3 regions of the Feifania hominis genome follow, and region 1 is predicted to be linked to each of the others. Evidence: predicted binding sites of a transcription regulator. Region 1 holds the regulator's gene; each other region holds the start of a gene.
The links. Region 1 encodes HrcA, which represses chaperone genes, less so after heat shock. Its sites were predicted from a motif close to TGTTAGCACTCNNNNNNNNNGAGTGCTAACA; they were not measured.
Positions count from the first base shown of each region.

Region 2: a site for HrcA is predicted at 1,874-1,904, ahead of H8695_RS08635 (co-chaperone GroES). Genes of this name have one in related genera too.
Region 3: a site for HrcA is predicted at 1,813-1,843, ahead of H8695_RS10210 (Hsp20/alpha crystallin family protein). Genes of this name have one in related genera too.

Region 1 is NZ_JACRSP010000002.1:587,411-590,684, forward strand. It holds gene dnaK (molecular chaperone DnaK) at 1-287, opposite strand, end outside; gene grpE (nucleotide exchange factor GrpE) at 334-912, opposite strand; gene hrcA (heat-inducible transcriptional repressor HrcA) at 940-1,980, opposite strand; gene hemW (radical SAM family heme chaperone HemW) at 2,163-3,274, opposite strand, start outside.
Region 2 is NZ_JACRSP010000003.1:324,541-327,814, reverse strand. It holds gene H8695_RS08650 (THUMP domain-containing protein) at 1-983, shown strand, start outside; gene H8695_RS08645 (helix-turn-helix domain-containing protein) at 1,059-1,361, opposite strand; gene H8695_RS08640 (helix-turn-helix domain-containing protein) at 1,453-1,653, shown strand; gene H8695_RS08635 (co-chaperone GroES) at 1,969-2,253, shown strand; gene groL (chaperonin GroEL) at 2,271-3,274, shown strand, end outside.
Region 3 is NZ_JACRSP010000005.1:33,897-37,170, forward strand. It holds gene H8695_RS10200 (trypsin-like peptidase domain-containing protein) at 1-1,236, shown strand, start outside; gene H8695_RS10205 (prolyl-tRNA synthetase associated domain-containing protein) at 1,272-1,757, opposite strand; gene H8695_RS10210 (Hsp20/alpha crystallin family protein) at 2,005-2,433, shown strand; gene clpB (ATP-dependent chaperone ClpB) at 2,500-3,274, shown strand, end outside.

The DNA of each region.
Region 1 (3,274 bases):
AGAATCATCGCGGAGATCTCCTGCGGGGTGTACTTCTTTCCATCGATGGTCACGCGGTTGTCGGTGCCCATCTCTCTCTTGATGGAGATGACCGTGCGGTCGGGGTTGGTGATGGCCTGGCGCTTTGCAACCTGGCCGACCATTCTCTCGTCGGTCTTGGAAAACGCGACCACCGACGGGGTCGTTCTGCCGCCCTCGGCGTTCGGGATGACGACGGGCTCGCCGCCCTCCATCACCGCAACACAGGAATTGGTAGTACCAAGGTCAATGCCAATGATTTTGCTCATAGTAATTTCCTCCCTATCTTAAAGAAAAATATTCTCTTTGCTCGGTTTAATTTGCCACTTTCACCATCGAGTAGCGCAGAACGCGGTCCTTGAACAGATACCCTTTCTGCATCACCTCGGCGATGGCGTTCTCGGGCAGGCTCTCATCTTCAACGTGGGCGATCGCATAGTGAAACGCCGGGTCGAAAGGAACGCTGTTGTCAATTTCGCTGACGCCCATCTTTGTGAGAATATCCTGGTACGACTTGAGCACCAGCGCCACGCCCTTGCGGAAAGGCTCCTGCTCGTCGCCCTCGCAGGCGAGCGCGTGCTCGAGATTGTCGAGCACCGGTAGCAGCTCCTTGAGCGTCGCCATCTGAGCGTCGGCGTAGAGGGCGTCTTTCTCCTTCTGGGTTCGCTTGCGGTAGTTGTCGTACTCGGCCGCCATGCGCAGATACTTTTCGTTGAGTTCGTCAAAGTTTCCCTTGAGTTCGTCAAAAGCGCCTCTCTCCACCATATCGGACTGCTCGGGCGCCTGCGGCTCGGTGTTCTCGGGTTGTGTCTCGTCCTGTAAAGTCTCCTGGGGCTGTTCGGGCTGCGGATCCTGCTGCCCGCCGTTCTTTTTTGTCTCTTCCTGATTTGGCAATGTTCACGCCTCCGTCATTTCGTCATGTTATTCGTCGTCATAGAACGTCTCTGAGAGAAGTTTGCTCAACGTTTTGGTAAAGTAGTCAAGTTTTCCCACAACTTTGCTGTAGTCCATGCGCGTCGGCCCGATGATGCCAATCGCGCCCACCACTTTCTCGCCCACTCGGTAGTTGCCGATAATCAAGCTGCTCTGCAGTACCGAGAGCACCGGGTTCTCATCGCCGATGATGATGCGAATGCCCGTATCTGCAGTGGGGGCGAGCATGTTCTTGATCTCCTGCTTGTCGCCGAGAAAGTTGAAAAACTCCTTTGCCCGCGACACGTCGCGGTACTCGGGAAAGTCGAGAATGTTTCCGACTCCCTCGGTGAAGACCTCGGTCTGATCGATCTCGCTGAGCGTCTGTTCCACAAAGCGCAGAATCGGCTGCAAAAAGAAGCGAAACTCCATGAGCTCGTCCTCGAGCCGGCTGATGCGCCTGAGCGTAATCAAGTCGAGCGGCACACCGGTCAGCCGCCGCTGCAGGATGGCGGCGATGCGCCCGAGGGTGTCGGGGTCGATCTCGACGTTGAGCCGGCAGACACGGTTTTTGATCAGGCCGTTCGACGTCATCACCACTAAGAGAAACGTGTGGCGGTCGATGTAGAGCATCTCGAGACGCTTGATGTAGTTGGTGTTGAAGTGCGGCGTGAGCGCCAGCGACGTATAGGCCGTCAGCTCCGAGATGATGCGGTTCGCGTTGGCGAGCGCCTGCTCAAGCTCGGTGATGCGCATCGAGAGCCCCTCGTCGATGCGGCTCTTCTCGCGCTTCGACAGGCTGTAGCGGCCCATCAGGCTCGTCACGTAGGTGCGGTAGCCGAGATCGGTCGGCACACGGCCGGCCGAGGTGTGGGGCTGCTCCAGGTAGCCGAGCTCGGTCAGCTCCGCCATCTCGTTTCGGATGGTGGCCGACGAAAACGACATCTGGTAATTCTCCAGAATCGCCTTGGAGCCCACCGGCTCCGCCGTCTGAATATAGGTCTCGATCAGCGCATGCAGAATCTGTTTTTTTCTCTCGGAGAGCTCCACTTCGATTCACCCGTCTTTCCGTGCTTTCTGTTTTAGCACTCCGCACTTTCGAGTGCTAACTTCAGTATTAAATTTACCACTTCCCCCGTACCCTGTCAAGTGGCCAATTGTAAATAAACTATTAATTCCCGCAGGCTGCCTGAGGCCGAAAAAAGGGCGGCCTTTCGGCCGCCCCCAATCGCTCAGGAAAAATCGATCAGATCGCTTAATATATGGTTTGAAACATACATGCCCTCGTCGGTCAGGCGTACGCAGGCGCCGTCGTCCACTGCGAGCGAGCGCGCCAGATAGGGCTGCAGCTTCTGCCCGAAGAGCTCGTCGAACTGTCGACGGAAGAGCCGGAAAAAGGCCGCCTTGTCCACCCCGTCCGCCAGGCGCAGGCGGAGCATGACATACTCGCCGATGTTCTCGCGCAGAGGGATCTCGAAGTAGTCCTCGACAATGCCCTCGAAGTTGTTCTTTGAGGCGGCGATGTAGCGCTCCATATCCGCTGCGAAGCGAAAACGCTTGCCGCAGAAGTAGGAGGCTGCCGCCGTACCGAGGCCCAGATAGTCGTCGCAGTTCCAGTAGCGCAGGTTGTGGCGGCTCTCAAAGCCCTCGCGGGCGTAGTTGGAAATCTCATAGTGGCGGTACCCCGCCTCGCCGAGCAGCCGGACGGCAAGCTCGTACATGGCGACCTCGCTCTCCTCATCGGGCAGCGCGAGGCTCGCTCGCCGCTCGAAGAACGGCGTGCCCTCTTCGATTTGCAGCCCGTAGGCCGAAACATGTTCGGGCCCAAGCTCTATCACCCGCCGCAATGTCTCGGCGAAGCTCTCGGGCGTCTGCTGCGGGATGCCGTACATCAGATCGACGCTCACATTTTGAAACCTGAGCTTTCGCGCGAGCGTGTAGGTCTCAAGAAACTGCTCCCAGGTGTGCAGTCTCCCGAGGGCCGCGAGCTCTTCATCGTGAGTGGACTGAAGCCCGATCGACAGACGGTTGACCCCCGCCCGCCGCAGCGCCCGCAGCGTCTTCTTCATGGCCGAGGCGGGGTTGACCTCCACGGTGATCTCGCAGTCACGCGCAAGGCGAAAGTTCTTTTTCACCCGGGCGAAGAGTTCGCCGATCTGCTTCGGCGTCAGAAGCGACGGCGTGCCCCCGCCGACATAGAGCGTGCCCACAACACAGGCCGATGTCTGGAGCGAGTAGGCCTCCATTTGTAAATACAGAGCGTTTAAATACTCATCTATTTTACTTTTAGGAGCCTCTTTGGAGTAAAAATCGCAGTAGCTGCACTTTCGCTCGCAGAACGGGA
Region 2 (3,274 bases), on a different contig from region 1:
ACCTCAACCTGCGCGAGGGCGAGCGGGTGCTCATCGAGGTGGCAAACTTTCAGGCGCTCACATTCGACGAGCTCTTCGAGGGCACCAAGGCCGCCGACTGGGCGCGCTTCATTCCGAAAGACGGCGCCTTCCCCGTGACCGGCCACGCGCTCAAAAGCCGGCTCTTCAGTGTGCCCGACTGCCAGTCCATCGTCAAAAAGGCGGTGGTCGACAAGCTGCGCCAGACCCACCGCGTCGAGTGGTTCGCCGAGACCGGGCCAAAGTTTCCCATCGAGTTCTTTCTCTTTCACGACCGCGTCTCGCTGCTGCTCGACACCTCGGGCGAGGGGCTCCACAAGCGCGGCTACCGCGAGAACGCCAACATGGCTCCCCTTCGCGAGACGCTGGCCTCGGCCATCGTCAAAACGGCGCGCTTCTTTCCCGACGTCAACTTCTACGACCCGATGTGCGGCAGCGGCACCATCGCCATCGAGGCGGCGCTGCTCGGCGCAAACATTGCGCCGGGGCTTCGGCGCTCCTTTCTCGTCGAGCAGTGGCCCTGCTTCGACCGGGCTCTCATGCGCGCCGCACGCGAGGAGGCTCTCTCGGCCATCCGCCGTGCGGACTTTGTCGTCCACGCGTCGGACATTGACCCCGCCATGGCCGAGCTGACGAAGAAAAACGCCGCCCTCGCCGGCGTCTCACACCACGTTGAGGCGACGGTCTGCGATGTGAAGCACTTCCGCCCGGCGGCGGAGCGCGGCGTCATCGCCTGCAATCCCCCCTACGGCGAGCGCATGCTCGAGCGCAGCGAGGCGCAGGCTCTCGCCCGGGTGATGGGGCGCGCCTTTTCGGCTCTGCCCGGCTTCAACTGCTATATCATCACCTCCGACGAGGAGTTTGAAAAGCACTTCGGCCGTCGCGCCACCAAAAAGCGCAAGATGTACAACGGCATGATCAAGTGTGATCTCTACCAGTACTTCACCCCGCGCGAGCGGCGGTAGAATTCGCCGCATACAACCGGAGGGCTCGCCGCAGAATGCGGCGGGCCCTTTTCACGGCCAGCGCTCCCCACTCCATCAAGGCGCCGTGCCACACTCTCCGCCGGACGGGTCTGTCCCCGGCCGCCGCTCATCGCCGCGGCGCCGTGTCAGATCGGACTCCAGCAGCTCCCACGCCATGACGCCGAAATAGTCGCACAGCTTCTTGACATGGCTCACACAGAAGCGCGCCACATGCTCCTCGCGCTCGAGCCGCGTGAGCATTCCTCTCGAGACCCCTGTGCGCCGCGAGAGTTCGGCGATGCTCAAATTCTCCCCCGCGCGAAGCCATCTGAGATTTCTCCCTACAATTTCATACCATTCCAGATTCTTCTCTGTCATAATTTCACCTCTTACGCACAGAATAGAACAATATGTTCTATAAATCAATAGACCAATTTGTTCTAGCCTATACTTGCGTTGGTGATGAAGCATGAAATATCCGCGCCTGCGCGACCTGCGGGAGGACCATGATCTGACACAGCAGCAGCTGGGACAGCTGATCAATGTGCCGCAGCGCACCTACTCCTACTACGAGAGCGGCAAGCGAATGATCCCTCCCCATGTGCTGGTAAAACTCGCCGACTACTACGGTGTCAGCGTGGACTATCTGCTCGGGCGCACCGAGAAATAAAAGAGCGGGCCGCATGCGCGGCCTTTTTTGCCGTTTGCGCCGCTTGCGTGGCCTTTTTTGCGCCTGCGCCGCCTGCGCGGCTTTTATTGCCTGCGCGGCTCTCTGAGCCCACAGCGCTCCTCGCCTGCGCCGTCTGCTGCCGCCGGCTTCGTGTATTTGTTACAAATTTGTAAATTTGAACAATTCCCCTTGATTTTTCCGGAGCCATCCATTACAATAGCTTTAGCACTCAAGCGAAATGAGTGCTAAGCACTCGAGATTCACGAGTGCCAGATGAAAATCAGGAACAGGAAATTTTTAAAGGAGGTCTTTCTTATGCAAATAAAACCACTGTTTGACAAGATCGTTGTCAAGATGGCAGAGGTCGAAGAGACGACCAAGAGCGGCATCATCCTCACGGGCGCCGCAAAGGAGAAGCCGCAGGTTGCTGAGGTCCTGGCAGTCGGTCCGGGTGGAGTCGTTGACGGCAAAGAAGTGAAGATGGAAGTCAAGGTTGGCGACAAGGTCATCTTCAACAAATACGCCGGCACCGAGGTCAAGCTCGACGGCGAGGAGCTCATCATCGTCAAACAAAACGACATTCTCGGAATTGTGGAGTAAGAAAGGGGTAACGAACAATGGCAAAACAGGTTGCTTACGGCGAAGAGGCCAGAAAGGCCCTTCAGACCGGTATTGATAAACTGGCAAACACCGTAAAAATCACCATGGGACCGAAAGGCAGAAACGTCGTTCTCGAGAAGAGCTACGGTGGCCCGCTGATCACCAACGACGGCGTCACCATCGCCAAGGAGATCGAGCTGTCCGACCCCTTTGAGAACATGGGCGCGCAGCTGGTCAAAGAAGTGGCTGTCAAAACCAACGACATCGCCGGCGACGGCACCACCACCGCCACCCTGCTCGCGCAGGCCATGGTCCGCGAGGGCAACAAGAACGTTGCCGCCGGCGCGAACCCGATGGACATCAAGCGCGGCATCGACAAGGCGGTCGAGACTGTTGTCAGCGCCATCGTCGAATCCGCCAAGGCCGTCAACGGCTCGGGCGACATCGCGCGCGTCGCGACCGTCTCCTCCGGCGACGAGCACGTCGGCGAGCTGATCGCCGAGGCCATGGGCAAGGTCTCCAAGGACGGCGTCATCACCGTCGAGGAGAGCAAGACCGCCGAGACCACCGTTGAGGTCGTCGAGGGCATGCAGTTCGACCGTGGCTACATCTCGCCCTACATGGCCACCGACACCGATAAGATGGAGGCCGTCATCGACGACGCCTACCTGCTTCTGACCGACAAGAAGATCTCGAACATCCAGGAGATCCTGCCGCTGCTCGAGCAGATCGTGCAGTCGGGCAAAAAACTCGTCATCATCGCCGAGGACGTCGAGGGCGAGGCCCTTGCGACCATCCTCGTCAACCGTCTGCGCGGCACGTTCACCTGCGTGTGCGTCAAGGCTCCGGGCTTCGGTGACAGAAGAAAAGAGATGCTGCAGGATATCGCCATCCTGACCGGCGGCCAGGTCATCAGCGAAGAGCTCGGCTATGAGCTCAAGAACGCCACTGTCGACATGCTCGGCCGCGCCAAACAGGTCAAGGTCGGCAAGGAGAACACCATCATCGTCTCGGGCGCCGG
Region 3 (3,274 bases), on a different contig from region 1:
GCGGGCAATGATGAGTATGGAACCTATGAGCCGGGCAGCATGATAACGCGGCGTGAAATGGCAGCAATTTTATCCCGGTTGATTGAGCCGAAGCTTCGTCTCAAGGTCAGCCTGAAGACCAAACCGGAAGCTGAACTTAGCTCTTCGGAAATATCCAAAAAGGTATCAGATGCCGTCTTCTATGTACAGACGTATCTGGGCGGAGTACCCTACAGCACGGGAAGCGGCTTTTTTGTGACACCGGATGGCGTGGCGCTGACCAACTATCATGTGATTGAATATACCACCCAGGCCTATATGCAGACAACGGATGGACGTATCTATCCCATTGAGCGGGTGCTTACCTATGACAGCGGGCAAGACTATGCGGTCGTAAAGGTATCTAAAACTGATGTGGACGGCAATACCGTTAAGTCATTTCCGTTTCTTACTCTTCAAACAAAGTGGGAGTCAGGGGATGTTGTCTATGCGATTGGCAGCCCTCTTGGTTTACAAAATAGCATCTCACAGGGAATCATCAGCAGCGTTGAGCGCGTTGTTGATGGATTTCCCTACATTCAGTTCACCGCGCCCATTTCACCAGGCAACAGCGGCGGTGCACTGGTAAACAGCAGAGGTGAGGTCATCGGAATTCCGACTTGGCATATTACCAACACACAGAATTTAAACTTCGCCGTTCCGGCAACGGCCATTGACTGCGATGCTTTTACCCAAGCGGGAATGACGTATGCCGCAGTATACGAGCAGGAGTTTAAGAACCGTGTTGCCCAGGCGCCCGATCTTGGACAAAATATCTATTATGAAGACGAGCCCACGCTCACCATAAATGAGACGGTGATCGAACCCGGAGATACGATCCGCGCTTCGTTCTGCGTTAATCTGGATGTGGATCTATACAATTTTTATTTACCAGTTCGGGCAAAAATACTGCTGATTTCCGGGGGACTTCGTATTGCTTATACCCCGGAAGAGGATCGTTATGCCCAGTCGCTGGGCTACCTCGACATGAACGACTTTGTAAACAATGCACTTATTGTGACGGTCGATGATTATGTTACCAACGATACACTTTTTTACACGCGGCCTGAGCGCGATGGTGCAAACAGCCGCATTTGGGTCGCCGATGGAATCTGGTTGGAGCCGGGCTGGTATCGGATATTTGTCATGCAGGGAATTGAATGGGGAGAACCGTGGCTAAATAAGGATTACTTTCTCTACTTGAACTTTGAATGGTAACAAAAGCGCCCCGGCCTATGGCCGGGGCGCTTTTGCTACAGCACGATCTCACTGACCGGGTTTCCGTTTTCGCGAATGAGCCGCAGAAGATCGTCACAGCGCAGCCAGAGCGTGGCCGTGTTCTCCCCCGGGTGGACGCCCAGTCGCTCGCAGCCGCACAGGTCGCGGTCGATGGCGACCTCCACCAGACCCTCGGAGTCGTGCAGCACACCGAGGGGCGTCACCGCGCCCTTTGTCAGACCCAGATGCTTCATCAGGCGCTGCTCGCTTGCAAACGACAGCCGGGTCGTGCCGAGCTGTTCGGCAATGGCCGCAAGATCCGCCCGCTTGTCGCTTCGCACCACGGCGAGAATGTGCCGCCGGCCCTTGGCGTCGCGCAGAAAGAGGTTTTTCGCCACCTCTCCACGCTCACAGATGCCGAGCTCGCGCATCTCGTCAATGGTGAAGACCGCCGGGTGCTCCTCGAGCTCATAGGCGATGCCCGCCGCGTCGAGACGGGCCAGAATGTCGCTGCGCGTCATGAGAATCCCTCCTGTTCTGCGTCAAGTGTACCAGATTGCGCCGCCCCGCGCAAGATTTTAGCACTCGAACACTTAGAGTGCTAAAGTTAACAATTTGGACACATTTTCTCAACCAAATGGTCACAAATAGACTCTAGAATAAACTTGTAAACAAAAGAGAGCGAAAGACCCCGAAAACGGGGCGAATCAAACGCCTCTCGCTTACACAAGCTAAACAAAATACATCTTAATATATGGAGGGTTTTTTATGTTTGAATTGATGCCTTTTGGCCGCAGAAGCAACTCGCTTTCCCGCTACTTTGACGAGATGGAGAAAAACTTCTTCGGCGACAGCAAGACGAGCCTGTGCGAGTGCCGCACCGACATTCTCGACCAGGGCGACCACTATCTGCTCAAAGCGGAGCTTCCGGGCTTTCGCAAGGAGGACGTCAAGGTCGACCTCGGCGACGGGGTGCTGACCATCCGCGCGGAGCACAGCGAGCAGAGCTCCTCCGGCGAGGGGGAAAACTACATTCGCCGCGAGATGCACTACGGCGCCTATGAGAGAAGCTTCGGCACCGAGGGCATTGACGTGGGCAGGATCGAAGCCAAATACGAAAACGGCATTTTGGAGCTGACGCTTCCCAAGGAGGCTCCTGCCAAACAGGAAGTCACCCGCAGAATTGAGATCAAATAGGCGGGCGAACAGAGGGGGATCCTGGTGATCCCCCTCTTTTACTAGAAATGGAAGGGAGGCATGTCCATGAACATGCAGAAATTCACCCGAAAATCCCTTGAGGCCATCGAGGCCGCCCAGTCGCTGGCCATTGAAAACCAGAACCAGCAGATCGAGCAGCAGCATCTGCTTTTGGCGCTGCTGCGGCAGGAGAACGGGCTCATCCCCGAGCTTCTTCGCAAGATGGGCGTGGACGCGGGCGCCGTCGAGAGCGAGGCCGCGCGCCTGGTGGGGGCGCTGCCCGGCGTGTCGGGCCCCGGCCGTGAGGCCGGCAAAATCTACATCTCACCCGAGGTGGACGCTGCCCTGAACGAGGCGGAGAAGACCGCCGCGGGCATGAAGGACGAATACGTCTCGGTGGAGCACATCTTTCTCGCGCTCCTGCAGGGGCCGAATCAGGCGCTCGCCGGGCTCTTCAAGACTTTTTCGCTCACCCGCGAGCGCTTTCTCAAGACCCTCGTGTCGGTGCGCGGCAACGCCCGCGTGACAAACGACACCCCTGAGGAGACCTATGACGCGCTCAAAAAGTACGGCGACGACCTCGTCGAGCGCGCCCGCTCAAAGAAGCTCGACCCGGTCATCGGCCGCGACGACGAGATTAGAAACGTCATCCGCATCCTCTCGCGCAAGACCAAGAACAACCCCGTTCTCATCGGCGAGCCGGGCGTCGGCAAGACGGCCATCGCCGAGGGCCTCGCGCAGCGCATTGTGCGCGGCGACGTGCCCGCGAGCCTCAAGGACAAGACCATCTTCGCGCTCGACATGGGCGCGCTCGTGGCGGGCGCGAAGTACCGCGGCGAGT